Regions from separate parts of the Brevibacillus nitrificans genome, predicted to be linked through region 3. Evidence: riboswitches for the same ligand, from Rfam matches in the RefSeq annotation. Region 3 holds a riboswitch; each other region holds the start of a gene.
The links. A riboswitch is a leader RNA that binds a small molecule or an ion and turns the genes downstream of it on or off. The one in region 3 is predicted to bind cyclic di-GMP.
Positions count from the first base shown of each region.

Region 1: another riboswitch for cyclic di-GMP. It lies ahead of EDM59_RS01120 (DUF5317 domain-containing protein); the one in region 3 lies ahead of yfmT (benzaldehyde dehydrogenase).
Region 2: another riboswitch for cyclic di-GMP. It lies ahead of EDM59_RS13465 (methyl-accepting chemotaxis protein); the one in region 3 lies ahead of yfmT (benzaldehyde dehydrogenase).

Region 1 is NZ_RHHU01000002.1:32,300-40,392, reverse strand. Features, by position in the region: gene carB (carbamoyl-phosphate synthase (glutamine-hydrolyzing) large subunit) at 1-1,528, shown strand, start outside; gene argF (ornithine carbamoyltransferase) at 1,473-2,444, shown strand; cyclic di-GMP riboswitch class II at 2,537-2,620, shown strand; gene EDM59_RS01120 (DUF5317 domain-containing protein) at 2,872-3,423, shown strand; gene EDM59_RS01115 (HD-GYP domain-containing protein) at 3,407-4,744, shown strand; gene EDM59_RS01110 (DUF4760 domain-containing protein) at 4,863-5,297, shown strand; gene EDM59_RS01105 (argininosuccinate synthase) at 5,553-6,812, shown strand; gene argH (argininosuccinate lyase) at 6,809-8,093, shown strand, end outside.
Region 2 is NZ_RHHU01000009.1:18,994-27,086, reverse strand. Features, by position in the region: gene EDM59_RS13480 (response regulator) at 220-585, opposite strand; gene EDM59_RS13475 (bifunctional diguanylate cyclase/phosphodiesterase) at 637-3,171, opposite strand; gene EDM59_RS13470 (GGDEF domain-containing protein) at 3,226-4,320, opposite strand; gene EDM59_RS13465 (methyl-accepting chemotaxis protein) at 4,422-6,152, opposite strand; cyclic di-GMP riboswitch class II at 6,231-6,314, opposite strand; gene EDM59_RS13460 (GGDEF domain-containing protein) at 6,540-7,181, opposite strand; gene EDM59_RS13455 (sensor domain-containing protein) at 7,345-8,093, opposite strand, start outside.
Region 3 is NZ_RHHU01000017.1:190,499-198,591, forward strand. Features, by position in the region: gene EDM59_RS24125 (DEAD/DEAH box helicase) at 1-530, shown strand, start outside; gene EDM59_RS24130 (Lrp/AsnC family transcriptional regulator) at 805-1,239, shown strand; gene EDM59_RS24135 (LysE family translocator) at 1,241-1,918, shown strand; gene EDM59_RS24140 (hypothetical protein) at 2,017-2,256, shown strand; gene EDM59_RS24145 (RsmF rRNA methyltransferase first C-terminal domain-containing protein) at 2,350-3,762, opposite strand; gene EDM59_RS24150 (hypothetical protein) at 3,847-4,599, shown strand; gene EDM59_RS24155 (methyl-accepting chemotaxis protein) at 4,630-5,568, shown strand; cyclic di-GMP riboswitch class I at 5,686-5,769, shown strand; gene yfmT (benzaldehyde dehydrogenase) at 5,854-7,311, shown strand; gene EDM59_RS24165 (methyl-accepting chemotaxis protein) at 7,456-8,093, shown strand, end outside.

The DNA of each region.
Region 1 (8,093 bases), on a different contig from region 3:
GTTTGACTACTGCTCCGTGCACGCAGCCAAATCACTGCAAAAGAACGGGATCGCCGCTGTCGTGGTGAACAACAACCCGGAAACGGTAAGTACGGACTATGAAACAGCGGACCATTTGTACTTTGAACCACTCCATGTGGAGGACGTCCTGCATATTGCAGAGCGCGAGCAGGTAGAAGGCGTCATGGTGCAATTCGGTGGCCAAACGGCAATCAATCTGGCAGCCAAGCTGGAAAATGCGGGGCTGAAAGTGATGGGTACGTCCCTGTCGGCTATCGAACGTGCGGAAGACCGCGAGCTGTTCTATGAAATGCTGCGCAAGCTGGACATCCCGCACATCCCGGGAAAAGGTGTTTCCTCGCTGGAGGACGCGACCGCGATTGCAGAAGAAATCGGCTTCCCTGTCCTGATGCGCCCGTCTTACGTAATCGGCGGTCAAGGGATGGTTGTCGTTCACGACCTCACCGAGCTTGAGGCGACGATCAACGGCTGGCTGAATCATCCTGACAGCAAGACGTTCTTCCCGCTGCTGGTGGACAAATACGTACCAGGCAGCGAAGCAGAAGTGGATGCCGTTTGCGACGGCGAAAGCGTCATTATCCCAGGAATCTTCCAGCATGTTGAAAAGGCCGGAATTCACTCCGGCGATAGCGTGGCTCTGTTCCCGGCTCCTGGCTTGTCAGATGAAATCAAGCAGAAGATCGCGAGCTATACCGAGGCAATCGCGAAAGAAATGGGAGCGGTTGGCTTGATCAACATCCAGTTTGTGATCGATGGAAGCACAGTTTACGTGTTGGAAGTGAATCCGCGTGCCTCCCGTACAGTTCCAATTACGAGCAAGGTAACAGGTATCCCAATGGTTCAACTGGCTGTTCAAGCACAACTGGGTGAGAAATTGGCGGATATGGGATACGGTACAGGACTCTTGCCGGAAATTCCTTTCGCGGTCGTAAAAGCACCCGTGTTCTCAACGGTAAAGCTGAACGGCGTAGACCCGGTCTTGGGTCCAGAAATGAAATCGACAGGCGAAGTGCTCGGCTTGGGTCGCTCCTTTGCGGAAGCGGCTGGCAAGGCATTCGCGTTCAAAGATCATTTTTACGGTGACTGGAAGCAAGGCCATCTGGTGATTGCGTCCTTAAAAGACTCCGACAAGCAGGCAGATGTCAGCAAAACGCTCGCACAGCTGCAAGCAGAGGGGGGCGTGCTGGTAGCGACAGCCGGAACAGCAGCATGGCTGCAAGAGACCGGAGTAGCAGTCAGTCATGTCATCGAAAATGAGGCAAAGCTGAACGAGCTGCTGCAAAAAGACAAAGCAGCCTTTGCCCTGATCACAGCGACGATCGGAAATCGTCATGGCCGTACCGGATTCGCCCTGCGTGGTCGTCTGGTGCAGCACGGTGTACCGCTGTTCTCAGCAGTTGAAACCTTTGATTTGTACGTGAAATCCATTCTTGAGAAAAGAGGTGGCTCGCATGCAGCCAGTGAAGATATTGGAACACTTTCCAAACTTGCCGCTCAGCAAGCATAAAGGAAAGGACCTGCTCAGAATCGACGAGTTCAACGGGGAAGAACTGATGGAGCTGCTGCATCTGGCCGCTCACATCAAGCAACTGCAAAAGCTGGGACAGCCGTTCCAGCCGCTGCAGGGCAAGACCTTGGGCATGATTTTTGACAAAGCGTCTACTCGTACCCGCGTATCCTTTGAAGTAGGGATGTATCAGCTGGGGGGCATGGGTATGTTCCTGAGCGGAAAAGAACTGCAGCTGGGCCGCGGTGAGCCGATCAGCGATACAGCGAAAGTGCTGTCCCGCTATGTAGATGCGATCATGATCCGCACGTTCTCCCACTCCTATGTAGAAGAGCTGGCAGAGCATGCATCCATCCCGATCATCAACGGACTGACCGATCTGTACCACCCTTGCCAAGCCTTGGCTGACATGCTCACGATCTGGGAGCATAAAGGCAAGCTGAAGGGAATCAAGCTGGCGTATGTCGGTGATGGCAACAACGTAGCAAATTCACTGGTTCTGGCAGCGGTCCTCTTGGGGATGGACGTGCGCGTAGCGACTCCGGTCGGCTATGAAATGGACGCCGCAATCGTTCAAAAAGCGACAGAATACGCGAAACAAAGCGGCGGAAACATGACTGTGACGTATGACCCAGCTGAAGCGGTTGCCGGAGCGGATGCGGTGTATACCGACGTTTGGACCAGTATGGGCTTTGAAGCAGAGAATGAAGTCAGATTGAAAGCCTTCGCGAACTACCAAGTCAACGAAAAGCTGGTCGCACAGGCAGATCCGAGCTATTTGTTCCTGCACTGCTTGCCTGCTCACCGCGGGGAAGAAGTGACTGCCGGCGTGATTGACGGAGCTCGCTCCTTCATTTTCGATCAGGCAGAAAATCGCCTCCATGCACAAAAAGCAATTCTTGCCGCGCTAGTGTGAGGAAAGGCTAATTCAAAAGAACTATTTATAGATAAAATCTAGTAAACTATGAATATTTGATTGCCGAAATTTGTCACTTATGTGTAAAATATAGGTATGAAAGTCGCGAAGAAGTACGGACTGTATTTGGTCGCTTGGTCCGTATGGAGCCAGTAGCGAATCCGCCCTTTTTACAAAAGAAAAGGAAAGATGCGCAGGGGCTGTAAATGGTCGCTTGGCCCCTGGGTTATGACCAGTAGCGAAGCCAGCTTTCTCCACTATCTTAAAGGGGGGGAAATATATATGAAAAAATGGGTCGCAGCAATCTTGATGGTGGCAGCTATCGTAGCAGCTACATCTGCAAATTTCAACATTGGCTAATAATTGCATGGAAGAAACACCGCTTTGATGAGTGGTGTTTTTTCTTCAACCCTTGGAGGAAAGCCAAATGCTTTTGGATGTAATCTGTTTATCGTTTATAGTTGCGCTGATTCGGAAGGGAAGAATCAGAGAATTCCCTAAATTTAACAAGATATGGCTTTTAGCTATAAGTATTGGACTCCAAGTTTGTTCCGCGCTTTTTCACACACTAGGAGGCATCTTCATTTCAGCAGCATACGTGTTTATCTTGGCTTTTTTACTGTTTAATCGAAAATATGAAGATATGAGAATTTTTATGGTCGGTTGGTTTTTAAATGCCATTGCAATATGGACAAATGGTGGGAAGATGCCAATTGATTTAGAACAGGCAAAGAAGCTGCCGTATGATCTAGAACCAATTATTAATGGCACAAATTTTAAGCATAATGTACTGACGGAGGCTTCCAATCTTCCGTTTTTAACGGATGTCATCTATATGCCGTCTATTATTCCGCGGGTTATTAGTATTGGGGACATTTTTATTATGTTAGGGGCATTTTTACTTATTCAGCGCTTAATGAATAAACCAATCTCATTATTACAACTCCGAGAAGGAAAAAGTTATGCGACAAAAAGCTGATATTCTAATCTTCATAAAAGGCATTATTGTGCAATTTGGTTTTGCAATATCAGCCATGCTTATATTTGCTTCTTCCTTGTCTGAATGGGAACCGCGTGATCACTGGGGAGTATTATGTACATATACTCTCCTCACCATTTTTTCTACTTTTGCGCCGATTCGATTATCAAATACGATATTAACCTTAAATAACGCTGTGATTTTTTCGGGTATCCTACTCTTTGGCTCTTGGGTCGGTGTATGGTCTGCGGTTATTGAAGCGCTGATTATTGGTTTTTTGATTCGGTTTAACCCATCTAAAGCTTTGGCCAATATTGGTCAGTTAATGATGACTATCTGGGTAGTAGACCAATTGAAAAATTGGCTAGGAAGTTTTGAGGCATTTTCTCCAATCATTACAGATCTTTTTTTAGCGGTCATTTACTGGTTCGTAAACCTCACTCTCTGTGGGCTGGGTATTTCCTATTTTTATAAAAGCAATTGGATTACAACGATAAAAGACATGGCAAGAGGCTTTACTTCTACATATTTACTGCTGATGATATTGGCTGGAGTGGGCGCGCGTTTAGTTGAGTCATACGGCCCGCTTACGCTAATTCCCATGATGGTTGCATTTATTACGATCAGCGTTGTATTCCATCATTACTACGATAGTATTCAAAAGCTTCATCAAAAGGTTGAAGAAGCAAAATCATTTAACCATCGCTTTTTGACTACAATGGCTGCCTCTATTGATGCAAGGGATCGTTACACAAGCGGACATTCACAAAGGGTCGCCCACTGGGGCAGAGAAATCGCCAGGAAAATAGGGATGTCATCCGAGAAGGTCGAAGAAATATACGTAGGCGGCATTTTGCATGATATCGGGAAAATAGGTATTGAAGATGAAATTCTGAATAAAAAGGGCAGATTGACGCCTGAGGAATACGACAGAATCAAACAGCATACCGTCATCGGGTACGAGATCATTTTGCAGGCGGGAATGTTCAAGGAGTTGCTTCCGGCGATTCGTTCTCATCATGAACGAATTGATGGTAAGGGCTATCCGGATGGGCTCGCCGGTGATGAGATTCCGTTGATGGCGAAAATATTGGCGATTTCTGATGCGTTTGACGCGATGGTTGCTGATCGACCGTATCGAAAAGGCCTGCCTGTTGAGGAAGCGCTAAATGAAATCAGACGTGGATCGGGCACTCAGTTTGATGAGATACTGGCAGCTCATTTCATCGAGATTGTAGAAAGACTGCCACGGGAAGAATTGGAAAGCATTATCAGCCAAGAAACCCAAAGCCAAAAACAGTTACAGGAGGCGATCCATTAACGATGCCTTTTCTGTAGCTGTTTTTGTTTTTGGGAAGCACATGCGTTGTTCGCTTGCATCAAGAATCAATAGCAGACATACTGGTAGAGAATGGAAATGTCGATGAGGTGATGGAGAGATGATTCCTACCTATCAAGACGCAGAAATGATGGTAAAGCTTTACGAGCAGTACGAATCAGAGCGGCTCAGGAAAGCAAGAGCTTGGTTTACAGCCGTTCTAGGGCAAAAGGAAGAAATCGCACCCGAAGTATTTTGGGAGAAGTATCCACGAACGGGTGAAGAATTCTCGCAGTTTACGACGCTCTACGGTTTTTTTGAAATGGTTGGTGTTTTGCATAAAAACGGTCTTATACATCCAGATCTCTTGTTTGATATGTGGTATATCAATGGATTTTACAGTCGGATGTATCCGATCATCGCCTCCTGGAGAGAGGAGGGGGACATCCATATCGCAGAGAATTTCGAGCGCCTGGCGTTAGCTGAGCTGGAGTGGATTCGCAAGCATAAGGGTGCAGAGTTTGTCCCTCAGGTATCGTATACAAAGCATGAATAATAGAGCATAAAACAGCCGGACGAGTGATCCTGTACGGGGAGGATTCTATTTTTCCATCCCGTACACAAGAAGCTATGGCTACACCAAAACCTTGGTGCAGCTTAGCTTTCTCACAGGTCCGGCTGCTTTGTTTCTGTCTTCCTAAAATTGCACGGGGAAAAAGTAGAGGACAAATAAGAAAAGTGGTTGTATTTTTATTAGTTCGTTTGTATAATTACTCACATGAATAAATCTTCGGAACAGGGAGAGAGAACGATGGCAAAAGATAAAATTGTGTTGGCCTACTCGGGCGGCTTAGATACATCCGTAGCAATTAAATGGCTCCAAGAAACATACAACTTTGATGTAATTGCGGTGGCACTGGATGTAGGGGAAGGCAAAGACCTGGATTTCGTACAGAAAAAAGCGCTGCAAGTCGGTGCGCTGAAATCCATCGTCGTTGATGCGAAGGAAGCATTTGCAGAAGAGTTCGTATTGCCTGCATTGAAAGCAAACGCGATGTATGAAGGAAAATATCCGCTGGTATCTGCGCTGTCCCGTTACCTGATTTCGCGCGTACTGGTAGAGATCGCAGAAAAAGAAGGCGCTGTAGCGGTTGCTCACGGCTGCACAGGGAAAGGAAACGACCAAGTACGTTTTGACGTCTCCTTCACAGCGTTGAACCCAGATATCAAAATCGTAGCTCCAGTGCGTGAGTGGGGCTGGACTCGTGACGAAGAGATCGAGTATGCGAAAAAGAACAATATTCCAATCCCGATCGATCTGGACAATCCGTACAGCATCGACCAAAACCTGTGGGGCAGAAGCTGCGAGTGCGGCGTACTGGAAGATCCTTGGGCTGCTCCACCAGAAGGTGCGTATGATCTGACAAAATCCATTGCAGATGCACCAGAGGAAGCAGAAGAAATCGAAATCACTTTCGTACAAGGGAAGCCAACTGCACTGAACGGTGAAGAGCTGCCATTGTCCGAGCTGATTCTGAAGCTGAACAAAATCGCTGGTAACCACGGTGTGGGCCGTATCGACCACGTAGAAAACCGCTTGGTCGGTATCAAATCCCGTGAAGTATATGAAACACCTGCTGCAACTACATTGATCCTTGCTCACCGTGAGCTCGAGTTCCTGACCCAGCCTCGCGAGGTAGCATCGTTCAAACCTATCGTGGAGCAAAAGCTGGCACAGGTGATCTATGAAGGTCTCTGGTACTCGCCGATCCGCAATGCAGTTCAAGCATTCATTGAAGAAACTCAAAAACACGTAACAGGTATCGTACGTGTGAAACTGCACAAAGGTCATGCGATCGTAGTGGGCCGCAAATCCGCTTCCTCGCTGTACAGCCACGAGCTGGCTACCTACAATGCAGGCGACCAATTCGACCACAAAGCAGCGCTCGGCTTCATCAAGCTGTGGGGTCTGCCAACCAAGGTATACGCACAAGTAAACGAAGGTGTCTTGCATGAGAACATGAATACAGACATCAAGATTTTGGACGAAAAGGATGCGATCAAGCAATGAAACTCTGGGGAGGACGCTTCACGAAGCCGACGAATCAGCTCGTAGAAGAGTATACTGCTTCTATCTCTTTCGACCAGAAGATGTGGCGTCAGGACATCGTCGGTAGCCTAGCACATGTCGCTATGCTGGGTAAGTGCGGTATCCTGCCGATGGAGGAAGTACGACAAATCATTGCTGGTCTGAAAAAAGTAAAAGAAAAGATTGAGCATGGGCAAATGGAGTTTCTCGTTGCTCATGAAGATGTTCATATGAATATCGAAAAGATGCTGATTGAAGAAATCGGTCCGGTGGGGGGAAAACTCCACACCGGCCGCAGCCGCAACGACCAGGTTGCACTCGATATGCACCTGTTCCTCCGAGAAAAGCTGATGGAGATTATCCAGCTGGCTATGTATCTGCAGGAAGCGATGATCGAGCAGGCGAACCAGCATCTGGACACTGTAATGCCAGGCTATACTCATCTTCAGCGTGCGCAGCCGGTTCTCTTCGGCTACCATCTGATGGCGTACGTATCCATGCTGCAACGTGATATCGAGCGGATGACGGAGACCTGGAAGCGGGTAAATGTGCTGCCACTCGGCGCAGGTGCATTGGCTGGGACGACATTCCCGATCGACCGTGCCTTTGTGGCAGAGCTGCTGCAATTTGATGGCATCTATCAAAATAGCATGGATGCAGTCAGCGACCGCGATTTCATCGTCGAGTTTTTGGCAGATGCTTCTCTCTTGATGGCGCATCTCTCGCGTTTGTGCGAAGAGCTCGTGATCTGGAGCAGCCAGGAGTTTTCCTTTGTAGAGCTGGACGATGCCTTCTGCACAGGCTCCAGCATCATGCCGCAAAAGAAAAACCCGGATGTTGCGGAGCTGGTACGCGGAAAAACAGGTCGCGTGTACGGCAATCTCGTTGGTCTGTTGACCGTTCTCAAAGGCTTGCCGATGGCGTACAACAAAGATATGCAGGAAGACAAGGAAGGCATGTTTGATACCGTTTCGACAATCCACGGTGCCCTCGCTCTCCTGACGCCTATGATTCAAACCATGCAGGTAAGAACCGAGCGTATGCGTCAGGCAGTGACCAATGACTTCTCGAACGCCACAGACTTGGCAGACTACCTCGTACGCAAGGATATGCCTTTCCGTCAAGCGCATGAAGTTGTAGGCAGGGCAGTTCTGTATTGCATCGAGCAGCAAAAGTATTTGCTGGATCTGTCAGTGGAAGAGTTCCAAAGCTTTTCTGAAGTGATCGGCGAAGACGTATACGAAGCGCTTGCGGTTGAGACGG
Region 2 (8,093 bases), on a different contig from region 3:
CTTTTCTTACTTTTTGGCAGTCACTCTCTAAACGAAAGGAAAGCCTGAGCATCGTCTAGTCTATACCCATTTGCCTGCTCATTACAAGACCCTATATCCGTCATCGGTGTGCGAATGGTTCCCTGGCATATTGCATGGACCGTAAAGCAAAAAAGGACGGGGACCAAATCGACACATCGATCTTGGCCCCAGTCCCTGGCGTTATGCCGTTTTAAGATTTCACTTGGACATTTGATTACGAATCGTGTTTACAATTTTATCTTTTTGAAAAGGCTTCACAATAAAATCCACCGCTCCAAATTGCAGCGCCTCAATGACCATTGCCTTCTGCCCCATTGCCGAGCACATCATCACCTTGGCTTGCGGGTCAAAATTTTTGATCAGTTTCAGCGCGGCGATCCCATCCACCTCTGGCATGGTGATATCCATCGTGATAAGGTCCGGTCTTTCCAATTTGTATTTTTCAAATGCCTCTTGTCCGGTTGAAGCCTCTATCACCGTATAGGCAAATTCTTCGACGATCATATTTTTCAATACGCTTCTCATAAATGCCGTATCATCCACAACCATTATTTTTTTCGTCATAGGGGTGCCCCTTTTCCATTATGTGAAGTAGAAGCCGTGAGACAAGGAGCATTACATCCCTACACGGCTGCGGTAGGAAATGGAACGCTTCTGTATCTCATGAAAGTGCAGAGGTAACTGCTCGGGTAAAATAGGGGGACTGAAAAGGTATCCCTGAACCTGCCGACATTGTTGCTCCCATAAGAAATCCAATTGGTCTACGTGCTCCACACCCTCAGCAATCACCTCCATTTCAAGGTGATTGGCGATAGAGACAATCATGGAAATGATCGCTGCATCATGCTTGTTCGTAGTGACATCGCGAATAAACGATCGATCTATTTTTAAGCGATCGATGGGAAACTCCTTTAGATAGAGAAGAGAGGAGTACCCTGTCCCAAAATCATCTACGGCGATTTTCACACCTAGTTTTTTTAGTTTATGCAGCATGTCAATGGTGTGGTTGACGTTCATCGTCATACTTTCCGTGATCTCCAATTCAAGATACGGGGACGAAAGCTTGCTCTCTTTTAGAATACGGTCAATCATATCCACTAAATCTTGCTGAAAAAATTGCCGCATGGACAAATTGACGGATACGCCCAGAGAGGTAAAGCCTTGGTTATGCCACTCTTTTAATTGCCTGCAAGCGGTCCTGAGCATCCACTCCCCGATCGGAACAATTAACCCGTTCTCTTCGGCAAGCGGTATGAAATGAAGCGGAGATATCCAGCCACGAACAGGATGGTTCCAGCGAATCAACGCCTCTACTGAAATGATTTGCCCGGTGTGCACATCAATCTGCGGCTGGTAAACGACGAGAAACTCGTCCCGGGAAAGAGCTTTGTGCAGATCATGCTCCAAAACCAGTCGCTCGAGGAGCTGCTTGTCCATCGTGGGATGGAAGCGTTTAAAGCGCTGCCCCTCTCTTTTTGCTTCATTTTTGGCTATTTGAGCGTACTTAACCAGGTCGCTTCGACTATGCCCATCGTCTGGACATACGGCTATACCGATGCTCACCGTGATATTTAAAAGGAGATGCTGCAGCGCAAATGGCTCCCTCATGATTTCTTGAATGCGTTGGCTAATCGAAATGGTTTCTTCGTCTGCCTGTGAGGAAGCTACGAAGAGGGCGAATTCATCTCCCCTCAACCGACTAAAGAACACCTCTGAAGGAAGAGCCCCGTGAATACGGCTTGCCACGGTCTTGAGAACCAAATCCCCAAAAGAAATACCCAGTGATTCATTAATCGATTTAAATCGATCGATATCCAGCAAGAGAATGGCTACTTTACTCCCGTTATTTTGCTCGAGGACATCCGATAGCCTCTCTAAAAAGAATCTCGCATTGGGAAGCTGCGTGAGTTCATCGTGGTTAGCCATGTACGTAATGTACTCCTGATCCCTCTTCTGTTGACTCATATCGCGGAATACCATGATGAAGCCCTTATTGTTACCGTTTTCAATGAAAGGAGTGGTGATATAGGACCCGGGAAAGGTTGTTTTGTCTTTGCGAATATAGAAGCTTTCATGCATTTGATTTAACTGGATGTCAGTGGTTCTCATGGAGGCTGTATGTTCGACATGTTGATGGGAAGGAAGCGTGGCATCCGCCTCTTGGATGAGATGGGAATAATGCATCCCGACGAGCTCATCTTTTTGCCATAGCAGCAATTGCTCTGCCTTTGGATTGACAAACGTCACGTTCCCATCCATGTCCATGACGATGATCCCTTCTCCCATACTAGACGTGATCGTATGCAGGAACCGTTCTTTTTCCTGCAGCTGTTCCTTTGCTTCCTTTAGCTTTTGATAGGGTTCTTTTACGGAAACATAATACAGCGCAGTAAATACAAAGTAATAAGCAGCTAGCTGAAAAAAATGACCGGTTAAGTTCGCCATATCATACACACTCATATACGTTGTGAATAGGAAATCACTGATGATCAAATACACGGAGCCAACCAGCAGCATGAGATGCAGAGTAGATGATGAACGAAGTGTCTTCAAACAAAAAAATATACATAACGACTGAATCAAAATGGCCAAATACTGCAGCGTATTTTTAACAGCAGTAGTGCCTGCACCTTCTACGACCACCTCAGGCAAAAGCTGATTGGGATCAAAAATTATGAATATCCAGATCAGAGAATAGGCAAGAGAAACGCAGTAGGCCATCCATCTATGAAAAGGCAGTGCCTGCTTTTCTTTTGCAAACACGAAAAGCAGCAGCCCGATCGCAAGGGTCAGACGGGAGAGCAAATAAAACCAAGTCGCCTTATAGGCAGAGCTTTCCGATAGAAAGTATGGCATTCCTTTATAGGAAAGGGCATGGAATATCTCTAGCACCCCAACTGACAGGAAAATAGCGCCCATCCAAAGTCGTTTTTGAGAAAAGACATGGGGAAAAAACATCCATGCCTGAATCGCGATTGCAATCGATGAAACAATTAAAAGAATTTCGATCATTAGGTGAATCATCACATAATTATCTTTTCCAAAATAGCCGTACCACTCTTGCTGAAAGAATAAGACAGCACCGAGAAAGAACAAGGAAAATATGCTAATCCAACGGTTCTTTATCACAAGCTCAACTGATCCTCGCATCCTAGGAAAGCCTCCTCCCTTACCGTTTCCATTCCAATCATCCTGGGGTAATCCTTATATGTCCCTCGCATAGTTTGTTTGGTTCCGCCCATTTTTTTTGGAATCGTAAAGGGACTTATCGGCTTGTTCAACCGCTTTTTGAAACATCTTACAGTCCGTCATTTGCGAGACACCGATGGAAACCGTCACTTTCAGCAAATGCGTTCCCTTTTCTGTATAAAACGAGCTTGTTTCTACCCTTTCCCGAACAGCTTCCACCAGGGAGACCATCGTTTCCTTTTGATCAACAGCCAAGAATAGAATAAACTCTTCACCGCCGTACCTTCCCACGACTACATTATTGGCATCATACGCATATGCAACCTCTGCTATCACATTGGAAACCCCTTTTAAGACCAAGTCACCCGTTACATGACCATATGTATCATTAATCGTTTTAAAACGATCAACATCAATCATGACAATAAACATTTGCTTCGTAGATTTGGTGAACGCTTTTACTGCCTTTTGAAAGTACCGAATATTATATAGCCCTGTTAAAGGGTCATGATCTGCATCATATTGCAGTTTTTTCTTTACCCTTCGATCTCTTTCGGCATTGACAATAAATAGGCAAAGAAGCAAGGCTGTCAGCACATAAGAAGCATAACGGACAAGAAAGATCTCCTTGAAAACACTCCAGCCATCGGGCACGAAAATAATGATGGGGATATCAGAAATGAACCAGCCTATGGTAAATAAAAAGACTATCGAGACCGGATGAAGGCCAGCGCCTTGGATGGATCGATACACAAGAGCGACGAAAACAGGAAGAATCATGCCAAAAACAACACCGGGAACGGAACCCTCTCCCCCCAAAACCAGCCTCCAAAGAGCTGTTATGAGTAAAGTCGGAATCGCTAGTTCCCACCCCCACCTGACAGAAAAAAATACTAATGGAATGAGGCGGAGATCAAATCGATATTCCCCATATTGAATAGGAAGATAAAACATACCGATGACCGAGGAGGATATGACGATTATCCTGCCGATTTGAGCGAAGGAAGGAGTGAGTCTATTCTCATTGTTGAGTATTTCCACCATGCATAAATGCATGAAAAAAATGATCGCGATATTTGAAAGAGTGGACTGAATCACTGCATTCATCATCCCTCCTCCTCCTGATTTGAATTTCGATTTGAAGATCCCCCTTGCGCAGGGCAAGGGGACAGGTAGGGTGACACGTGCATGATTGCGCTATAACCCAAAAGTTATAGTTCGGATTCTAGTTGTGAAAGCAGCGTAATGACATGGTGAGAAGCTTCTTGAAGCTGTTCAAACGCTTGCTGCGCACCTAGCAGATTGCCTTTTTCATAGGATTCTACTGCTTGCATGGCAAACTGATGGACAGCCTTATGCGGTTCTTCAAGTTGTCTAAAGGAAGGCTGGTCTTTGACTCGTTGCGGCAACTGGCCATAATACCAGGCCCCAAGTCTACAGTTTTTGTGAGAGGCTGCTTGCTTGGCATCGATATTTTCCATACCTAATAGCATGTTATAGATCTTCCATTTCCAGAGAAGATGGTCCGTTTTCGCGACTCGGATAATGTCTTTATAATTCAGCCTCACATTGATGCTAAAGAAGGTATTTCGGTATTCATCCATTTTCTTGCTGAGTTCAAAGATGATTTCTGCCGTTTGCTTGGCAACTTCTTGTGAGTGCGCGCTCAGATCAAAAATAATGGAATTTCGATAGGCGATATCCATCACAGAAGACGTTTGTTCTTCGGTCATCGCGGCAATTTGGGAAGTGGATTGATTGATTTCCTGCATCGTGGAAACGATGGTTTGCAGCTCTGAGTCGGCAAATTGTGCTTCCTTCACGCTTTGCTCTACCAGTTTTCCGGTTTCACCGATTTGCTGGGTCACATGCTCGGAAACTCTTTGCAAAGAGTCCATATTGGCTGTAATCAGAGCGATCTGCTCCTTCGTATGTTCAGCCAGCTTTCGTACCTCTGAAGCTACAACGGAAAAGCCTCTGCCGTGTTCCCCTGCTCTCGCTGCTTCAATACTCGCATTTAAAGCGAGTAAATTGGTCTGATCCGCTATTTCGCGAATGATTTTCACAACGCCTTGCGTTTGCTTGATTTCGTAATTCAGCTGGGTCACGCGTTCTAAAACTTTATCGTACACACCGCCCACCTGTTGAATGTCAAAGAGAGCGCTATTGATGACTTGCTTACTTTGCTCTGCCGATTGAACAGCTTCATCCGTCCTTTCGGCTACTCTGCCTGCATGCTCCGCTACCTCTTGAATAGAGGCACTCATTTCTTCCGTTGCCGCCGTTACACTATGGCTTTCCTCGATCTGCTTATCCATTCCGGTAATCAGCTGCTTCGTCGTATCCAGCTCGGTCAATTGATTCAGCATGTCGGATATTCCGATTAAGAAGGACTTAAACGTCTCCTCCATGTACACTTCCACGATTAATTGCTGATCAAAAGCCGCCAATTTTTGTACCGATAGTACACTCTGAAGCATCCGATCCGGTTTCGTGTGCAGTTTTTCCATCAGGATGGTTGTCATAATCTGAATTAATAAGTGATGGGCAGAGATAAAATGCTCGGCGGTCAGATGAATGCGGCTGTGAACTTGACCAATAATGATTCTGGTCGCTACGTATTCTTGGTCCACTTCTGCAAGAAGGAACTGATCCAGGTATTTCTCCATCGTTTTACGCAGTCGATCCACACTCGAATTGTGCACAATGATCTGATGAAGATGATCCATCGAAGTAATCGCCCCGTAAAACTGACCAACAATCTCAGCCTTGTACGGAGTTAGAATGTGAGCAGCTTCTTTTATATGTAAGAGCGTATCTTGATTGATCCCCATAAACGCCAATCGATCTTTCACCCGCTCACCAACGTCGGAAATGTTCGTAGAACGAGAATTCTCCAAATACGCTTGCCACGATTTTGATTTTTTATGAAAAAAGGACATAAGCTACCTCCGATAATTTCAAATGATGGATCCTAGACAGAGAAATTTTCACACAAAAAAACCGACCTTATTTTTGCGAACAAATAGGGTCGGTTGCACTACTCGCTCCCTGCCATTCAAGTGCCCACATACGAATGACAGATCATCGCTTCCACGGTCATTTAGTTAAGTTGAGGTCATAATTTTTGAATACTGCAGCGCTTTAACCAATCAAAGTTATTATAGTCGTATTTGCCTATATAGTCTGTGAACACATAGTGAAAAGGAGCGAAAAAAATCAATCCTTTCGTTTTTGATTCTTTTTACCTATTACTTAATACCCTGTTTCCAATAAACGAAACATCCCAAGCAACATTTTTTTGAGCCAAGGCTGCAGGCTATCCTGTATCAATTGGCTTTCTTTTTCTTCTTGCGATACATCCGGGTATCCGCAGAAAAGATCAAGTCACCTACGTTCCATGCATCGTCAGGGTAGATGGAATACCCAATTGAAATGGATACGGGGATTCGAAGACGTTTTGAAAGCTCCGCACATTTGTTGTGGAAAAACTCGATTCGATTTTCTGCCTCGTGCCTATCGATCCGTGGAGATAACAGGAGAAATTCGTCCCCTCCTGAACGCGCTAAAATATCCCGTTTTCCTGTGTGTAAAGCCAACACGCGGGAAATGAGCTGTAGGACCTCGTCCCCTTTGGCATGTCCATATTGATCGTTGATTTGCTTGAAATCGTTTACATCAATGACAAAAATACAAAGCTTCGCTCCTTTTTTCCGACTGAAACGGAGCTGTTTATCTGCCTGTCGATCAAAATAGCGTCGATTAAAGACGTTCGTTAAAGCATCCCGATGAGCGAAATAAACGGACTTGTCATATTTGCTCCCAAGAAACCACGCAAATGCAAGGGCAACGAAGGCTGGAATGGGAATGAAGTGAGGAGGCTGTCCTAGATAATACTGAACCATCATGCGTATAAACAAAATCACAATCAATACGAATAACGTAACGGTTATTCTCCCGGTATATTTCATATATGCTGCCTCACTCGCTCAGTCTTCGATTTGGAAAAAAATTCATACGCCCACCAATAAAAGATTATATTATGACTAAAATAAAAGGAAAAGCAGGGAATTTGGCACGCGAAACAAAAAGCCCGTATATGCGCGATATACGGGGCTTGTTTTCCAATCGTCTTCAATTTCGTTCCGCTAAAAACTGCTCAAAATCATCCGTCGCCAGCGGTCTGCTGAACAGGTAGCCTTGCCCGTGAGCACAGCCGTTTTGCTGCAACGCTTCTGCTTGGTCATCCAGCTCGATGCCTTCCGCGATGACGTTCATCTGCAAACTGTCCGCAATCGTCACAATCGCCTTCACGATCGCCTGACTCTCCTGATTATGGTGAATATCCCGAATAAACGATGCGTCTATTTTGATTGTATCCACTGGCAAGCTCTTGATGTAGCTAAAGGAGCTGTAGCCAGTCCCGAAATCATCGATCGAGATGTGAATGCCCGCTTCACGCAGCTGCTTGAGAACTGCCGTCGCTTCTTCCATTTTGACAAAAATGCTCTCGGTAATTTCCAGCTCCAGCCACTGTGCCGACAGCCCAACCTCTTCCAATACCCCTATAATTCTCTCTACCAGATCCTTCTGGAAAATTTGCCGCGCGGATAGGTTTACGGACACCTTTAGCATATGCCCTTGATCATGCCACTTCTTGTTTTGCTTACAAGCTTCTCTCAGAATCCACTCGCCCAGCTCGAGGATCATCCCGCTCTCTTCTGCAATCGGAATGAATTTGCCTGGAGAGATGACTCCCAGCTCCGGATGCACCCAGCGTACGAGTGCTTCCATTCCCGTCAGCTTCTGGGAGCTGATATCCATTTTTGGCTGGTAATAGACGTGGAATTGCTGCTGGTCAATCGCTTTGCGCATCTCGTTTT
Region 3 (8,093 bases):
TAGAGAGCTACATTCACCGCGTCGGCCGTACGGGTCGTGCAGGACAAAAAGGAAAAGCGATCTCGCTCATCTCTCCGCGTCAGAAAAACCTGATGGGGCGCTTTGCGAAAACGACCAAAGCTACCATCGAGGAAAGAATTTTGCAAGCAGGCCGCCATCTGGATGAAGGTCGTCGCCAACGCGCTGAAGAGCGGGAAGCACACTTCATTGAATTGCGCGAGCAGCAGCAGAAGGAACTGAAGAAGGAAAAAGACAAAGAGTTTGCACCGATTCGCGAGGCGATCAAGAAGAAGACGAAGGTCAAGCCTGGCTACAAGAAAAAGCTGGCGCGTGAGCTGGACGAACTCCAAACGAAGTACGAGCAAAATCGGAAACGTGCGGAAGCAATCGCCGCGCGAAAAGCAGGCAAGACTGCTAAACCAGCTGGTGCTGGAAAGCCAGCGAAGGGTGGAGCTAGCAGACCTGGAGGCAAGAGCCAGGGAGGAAGGCCGTTCCGTCCACCCGCAGGAAAAGGCAATTCAAGAGGGTAAAAGAATGATGACAAGCTGTCCGGAACTGGTAAAGTCCGGGCAGTTTTTTTGTGCAACGAAGGCTCCGCCTAAAAGCTTGGCGGAGCCAAGTTTTCTAATAGGGATAGCCATGCTGGTTGCGACCTTACTTTTTAAGGAGAAGGGGCCCAGATGGGGAAAAATACGAAAATAATGAAGGGAAAAGGAGCGAAATCCTGAAAAATTATCGTTCTTTTCGTGCATGCACCTAATAATTGAAAGTCTTGGTATAATCGGAAAAAAGGAGGCGGTACGGATGGATCAAATGGATCAGGAAATTTTGCAGCTGCTTAAAATCAACGGCAGGATGACGAGCTCCGAGATCAGCAGACAGGTGCATTTGTCCGTACCCGCCGTATCGGAGCGCATCCGCAAGCTAGAGGAGTCAGCCGTCATTGATCTATTTACGGTAAAGCTCAATCGCGAGCAGATCGGCCAGCAGCTCCTTGCCTTCATCATGGTACAGCTGGAAAAGCCCGAGCATGTGGAGGAATTTCGCAAGGTCATTTTACAGGCGGACAGTGTATTGGAATGCCACCATATGGCGGGTGCCTACGATTATATGCTCAAGGTAGCGCTGTCAGGAACGAAAGAGTTGGAGCGCCTCATCTCGGAGACGATTAAGCAGGTGCCGGGTGTCGTCAAGACGAACACGATGATTGTGCTCTCTTCCATGAAGGAGGAGATGTGAGATGACGGCTGTATGGAACGGCTTGCTTTTCGGCATGCTGCTGCAGCTGTCGGTGGGGCCGGTTTGTCTGGCTGTTTTGCAACGATCCATCTCCCTCGGCTTTCGGCAAGCGTGGTGGATGATTGTCGGGGTAGCACTGGTCGATGCTGCATACATGGCAGGAGCGATTGGCGGGCTAGCGTTGATTTTGCAGATAAACATGGTCAAGCAGCTTGTTGTAATTGGCGGTGCAGTCATCCTGATTTGGTTTGGGATGGGAAGTATTCGGGCAAAAGTCCCGGATACAGGTGTCGTGCAGGCAGCCGCTTCGGGTACCGCTGACAATACCCTGTTGTCCATGCCTGCGGCGGAGCGAACAGAAAGGGAAATCGGCAAGGGGAGAAGCTTTCTCTACGGAGTTGGCTTGACGCTGACAAATCCGCTGACTATTCTTTTTTGGGCGGGCGTATTTGGTTCGCTGATTTCCTCTCAAACAACGTCGGCTGGTGGCCAGCTGATTGGCTTCGCAGTGGGGTGTGTCCTCTCTACGCTGCTGTTTCTTACAGGGATCGCCAGGCTCGGTACCTATGCGGCTAAAATGCTTCGCCCTATATGGCGGAAACGAGTGAATATCGCAGTCGGTATTTTTCTCATCGGGTTTGCTATTGTTCTTTTCTTTCAAAATCGTTGGTCCTTTTGAAATAGTGTTTTCCACCTAACGCAATGGGGTAGAATATAGGTAGATAGGACCCTTTGTGCAGACCGCAACAAAGTACGGGGTGTGAGGAGAGGCACGCGATGAAGGATTTTTGCTTGAAATGTGGCAGCGAGATGAGCCCTGGGGAATACACCTGCAAGGTATGTGGGCAAAACGATATGGATGAATATCGACTGATTCGAAATTACGTCAGGAGCTTCCCGAATTCGAATGCCATGCAGATTGCCAATGCAACCGGCATCTCGGTATCAAAAATCTTGCGCTATATCAGGGATGGCTCTCTTACCGTCGTGGACAGCCATACCCGTCGGGGAAGATAAATCGATAGAAAAACAAGCCCACCGCAAAAGCAAGCGTGCTTTTCAGGCAGTGGGCTTATTTGGCGTTTCTGCATTTTGGGATAATAGGAAGAGCTAGAGCCAACGCAAACCTTTAGGATAATGGTTTTTCAGCTGACCGTCCGCCTGTTTTCCCCATCCCAGTGAAAATCCGTCTACGGTAATCAGTGTCCAGCCGTTGCTGCCTTCCCGGCTGAGCGCTTCTCCCTTCAAATAGCGAAGCAGATCGGGATCCTCCGCGGAGAAATCAGCAGAGCGTGCTACCTCCTGCGCAGAGAGGGCAAGTGCCAGCGCATGGCTAGGTTCGAGTCGGTTCTTTTTCACCGTTCCCAGGTGCAGGCCGACACGCAATACTTTGATGCCGTCCCAATCCAGCTCGGGTGCTGGTGAGTAGAAAAGTTGCTCACCAAACAGCAGGAAGGCGCGATCATCTTCCAAATGACGCGATAGGTGGGGAAGCACCTCTGCCGCAAAGGCGCGCCAAGCAGCGATGGCTTCCTTGCGTCCGGCTGGAGCTGATTTGGCTCGTTTTTCTTTCCGCTTTTTCTGGACCTCTACCGGCTGATCGGCATCAGCGCTTTTGTGCAGCTTGGCGAGGTAGTGTCCCTCGCCGCTGAGCAAATGCGGCCAAAGCCTTGCTGTTTGCGCCAGCTCATCATAGACTGGCGTTGCCCACTCGGGGTGCCCAGTGGAAAAATGCTCGGGATGCGGTAGCGGGATGATCGAGAACTCCGGGTGGCGCTCGAGGAAGATCGTCATCGATTGCTCGTTTTCCAGAGGGGCGAACGTACAAGTCGAGTACACGAGCGTCCCCCCTGGCTTAAGCATAGCCGCAGCTGCATCGAGAATATCGATTTGCATCCGGTGGCATTCGAGCACTTTATTCGGGGACCATTCGTCGATCGCTTCCGGGAGCTTGCGAAACATGCCTTCTCCTGAGCAAGGCGCATCTACGAGAATCCGGTCGAAAAATTGAGGGAAGCGTTCCATGAGCCGCTCTGGAGTTTCGTTGGTGACGACTGCGTTTGGCACGCCGCAGCGCTCCAGATTTTCCGAGAGGATACGTGCGCGCACCGGATGTATTTCATTGGCGATTAGAAGACCTTCGCCTTGCAGAGCAGCAGCGAGCTGCGTGGACTTTCCGCCGGGTGCTGCGCACAAATCCAGGATGGTTTCGCCAGGCTGTGCCTCCAGACATTCTGCAGCCGACATGGCGCTGGGTTCCTGCAAATAGTACAAGCCGGCGGAATGATACGGATGCTTGCCCGGTCTCATCCCTTCTTGATAGCGAAAGCCGTTGGCACACCACGCAACCGGCTCCACAGGAAAGGGGGTGAGGGCGAGAAAGCGTTCGCGCTCGATTTTCAGAGGGTTCACGCGCAAACCGTGAAAGACGGGTTGTTCGTATGAAGCGGCGAATGCGTCGTACTCGTCCTGCAGCAGGGCCCGCATCCGTTCTGTAAAAGCAATAGGTAAAGATTGTGTCATAGAAGCCTCCGTTGTCAGAATTTGGCCGATGGGTAGAGGAAAAGATAGAATCATGGCGAATCTTAGAAAATGAGGTGAGAGCATATGAAAGGATCCCGTGCGGAACGCTACCGCTCCCGGCGGAGGAACGACTCGGAAGTCAGCCGGTTTTGGATCATGGGGTTGCTTTTCTCACTGCTGGTGCTTGCTTTTGAATTTTTGATCGAGATTCCCGCCGACGCAGATTGGCTGCAGGAGATGGAGATGGCGCTGTTTTCCGCCAGCTTTACCTTGCTTGCCTTTTATCTGCTAGGGCTTACGTTTGTATTTTCTCGCGGGCAAAGGGTTGGGAAGATCAATCACCAGGTCATTATCTACGTATGGCTGGGAGCGATTCTGTTTCACTTGTTCCTGCTCATCAGCAACTTGTCCAATCAGCATGTCTACAAAGCAGGGATCATCTTATTTTTAGGCCCATTGTTCTTGACTGTCTACCATTTTATCACGTACTTGTCCGCATTGCGCGAGGAGCGTGCGGAACAGGAAGCGGCTACGGGTGCTTCGATGGAGCGCGTCGCCTATCAGATGATTTTAGAAGGCAGCAGGGTGTACAGTGAAATCAATCGATTGAAGACGGAGTACCCCGAAATCGAACAAATGCTACGTGCCAACGACTTCCACAACAAGCTGGAACGCTATGCTCTGGAAATGCAGCAGTATTTGCAGGTCAAGCAATTCGAGCGCAAGGACGTGGAATTGTTGGAGGGCCATTATTATTTTCTGGAAAACCTGCTGACATTGGCAAAGCAGCATCCAGGGATTATCGAATCCCGTCAATTTGCTCGTCGTGAAGACTAATGGTTTGATGGCAAAGGAGAGAGTAGAAACATGTTCTGGAAGAAAGAAAAAGGTCAGGCAGAAGCACAGACAGCAGTAGCGATTGCAACAGAGGAAACACAAAGTCAAGATGTGTGGAAGAATGAGCTGCAAGCCCTTTATGAACAGATGGGAGAAGCTCTTTCGCAAAATGGGGAAGTAAATGCCCAGCATGGGAAACTCATACAACTGGTTGCCCAAATGAAAGGCGTCATCGAAACCATCAAGTCGATTAACGAAAGTGATGACGAATCAGCGAGCCAGCTGCATGTTCGGGGGGAACGCCTGACTACCATCAGCCAGCAATCTATGCAGCGTGCAGAAGCGGGAAAATCCGCGATGACGGAAGTAGTCGAAGTGATGAGTCTCTTGGATGCAGAGTCAGTCAATACGGCGCGCTCCATGAGCCGGCTCGAGGATCGTTCCTCGGAGATCACCAGCATTGTCAAGGTGATCAGCGACATCGCCAACCAAACCAATTTGCTGGCACTGAATGCAGCGATCGAGGCTGCACGTGCTGGTGAGCAGGGCAGAGGCTTTGCCGTGGTAGCAGATGAAGTGCGCAAGCTGGCAGAAATGACAGCGAATTCGACCAAGACAATCGCAGAGCTGATCGGAAAAATTCAGGAAGAGACAAAAGAAGCGCTGGCGAACAGCGAAAAGAACAGTTCAGCGATCAAAAACGGCCTGTCGATCAGCCGAGATGCCTCCGGCAAGATGGAGGGAATTGTACTGGCTTTCCACGAGGTAAGCGTAGAAGTTTCCGGTGTCATGCAAATCATCGAGCATCAAAAGCAGTTTGCGGATGAAGTAGCCAAGCAGGTAGGGGAAGCCGTTCTGCTGCTGGGTGATTTAAATCAGGATCTGGCTTTGCACGTGAGCAGATCGGAGGAAGTGGCGCAGCTGCTGCAAGAGAGTATAGAGGATGGAAAGCGCGTACTCTCCGAATAGCTTTTTAAAGTATGACTGCCTTACCTATTTTTTATTTGACTATTCAATCGAGAAGTCTATAATCGAAAGTGGACTAACCAAAAAATTCCTGTAACTTGACAATTCGACAAAACATTCGCTATGAATGGGCAAACCCATTGAAAGGTGGGGACGCAAAGCCACGGGCCTACGGATCTTCTCTATGGCAGCCGGGTTGCCAACTAGCAGGTTTTTTCATGCTGTCTAACGGCTCCCTTCTGGCGATGGGGGCCGTTATTTTTTTGGACAAGGGAGAGGAGAAGGGATATGTCGATTCTACAAGCTTTGAACAAGCAATTCATCAATGGGGAATGGAGGGACGGACTCGCTTCACGGAAGCTGCCGGATCTCAATCCGTACAACGGTGAAGTCATTACCGAATTCCAAATGGCTAGCTTGCAGGATATCGACGAGGCCTATCAAGCCGCTGCTCGTGCAAAAAAGGAATGGGATGAAGTGAATCCCTATGTCAAGTCGCGGATTTTGGAGCGTGCGGTGGACTACATCGATGCTCACGAAGAAGAAATCATCGACATCATTATCAAAGAGCTCGGTGGGACACGCCTCAAAGCGTTTTTTGAAATCGGTCTGGTGAAGGACATTATCCGGGAAGCGGCGACATTCCCCGTGCGCATGGAAGGCAAAATTCTCCCATCTCCTGTCGACGGAAAAGAAAACAGGCTGTATCGCATTCCAGCAGGAGTAGTAGGGGTCATCAGCCCCTTCAACTTCCCGTTCTATCTGTCCATGAAATCTGTAGCTCCGGCTCTGGGGGCAGGAAACGGCGTTGTGCTGAAGCCGCATGAGCATACGCCGATCATGGGTGGTACGCTCATCGGAAAAATCTTTGAAGAGGCTGGCCTTCCCAAAGGCTTGATCAACGTAATCGTAACGGACATCTCGGAAATCGGAGATGGATTTGTGGAGCATCCGATTCCGCGCATTCTCTCTTTCACAGGCTCCAGCCAGGTAGGCAGCCATATCGCACAGGTCGCTGCCAAGCATTTCAAAAAGGCGATTCTGGAGCTGGGCGGAAACAGTGCGCTTATCGTACTGGAGGATGCGGATATCGAGTACGCTGTCAACGCAGCGGTGTTCAGCCGTTTTACTCACCAAGGCCAAATTTGCATGTCAGCCAACCGTGTGCTCGTCCATCAAGACGTATACGATCCGTTCCTCGATCAATACGTGAAGAAAGTGTCCTCGCTGAAAGTGGGAGACCCGTACGATCCGGACACCGTCATCGGTCCCTTGATCAATGATCGTCAGGTGAAGAGCCTGATGAGCACCATTGAGGAGGCGATCAGGGAGGGAGCGACTCCGATCTTGAAGGGCGAGGTAACAGGAAACGTCGTAGCTCCCACCATTTTGACGGATGTCACAACCGATATGGCCATCGCCTCCAAGGAGCTGTTTGGACCTGCGGTATGCATTTTCAAATTTGCGTCCGAAGAGGAAGCGGTTCAGATGGCAAACGAAACGCCATTTGGACTCTCAGGAGCGATTCATACGCGCGATCTGGAGCGTGGAGCACAGATGGCGAAGCGAATCGAGACCGGGATGATCCATATCAACGACGGTACGATTAACGACGAGCCGATTGTCGCGTTTGGCGGAGAAAAGCATTCCGGTCTGGGACGTTTGAATGGGCAGTGGAGCCTGGAAGAGTTTTCGACGCTCAAGTGGATCTCCGTTCAGCATAAGCCTCGTCAATTTCCTTATTAATCATGTAGAGTTAGGTGGTCAGCGATGAAGACAGTGGAAGAATGGGAACAAACAGATCAGGAACAAACGTGGGAAGCGGCGGACAGCACTCAACCGACAGAACCGTCCGAATCCGCAGAAACGGCAGAATTGCTAGAGGCTTTTATGAAAGTGGCTCCGTATCTGAACGACTTGATTTCCGATGATGTTACGGTGGGTGTCTATGATACAGAGAAGCTGCTGATGAATATTCCGGGGAAGACATTTGCTCTGCAGGTGTCACCTGGCGATCCTTTGCAAGAGGGAGATATCATTACGACTGCCATCCGTACGAATACGCATCAATCGATGATCGTGCCCAAGGAGCTGTTCGGGTTTCCCCTGATTGCCCGTGCTGTTCCACTTCATGACAAGCAAGGGCGTGTAGTCGGGGGCGTCGGCATCGGTTCCAGCATGGAGCGGGCAAATGTTCTGTACGAGATTACGGCTAATCTCTCCAGTGTCGTAGAACAGGTAAGTGCGACGACAAATAGCATGGCGTCCGAAATCGGCAAATTAAACGAGCAGATGCGCGCCATCTCCGTTCAGGCCAAAGACGTCAGCGACAGTACCGGGGAGATCGAGCAAATCGCGCTGGCTGTGAAAAAGATTGCGGACCAAAGCAACATTCTGGGGCTTAATGCGAGCATCGAAGCAGCGCGGGTAGGGGAAGCGGGGCGTGGATTTGCCGTCGTGGCCAACGAAGTGCGCAACATGGCGAGCAACTCCCGCGAAAATGCAGAGAAAATCAAACATACGACCGA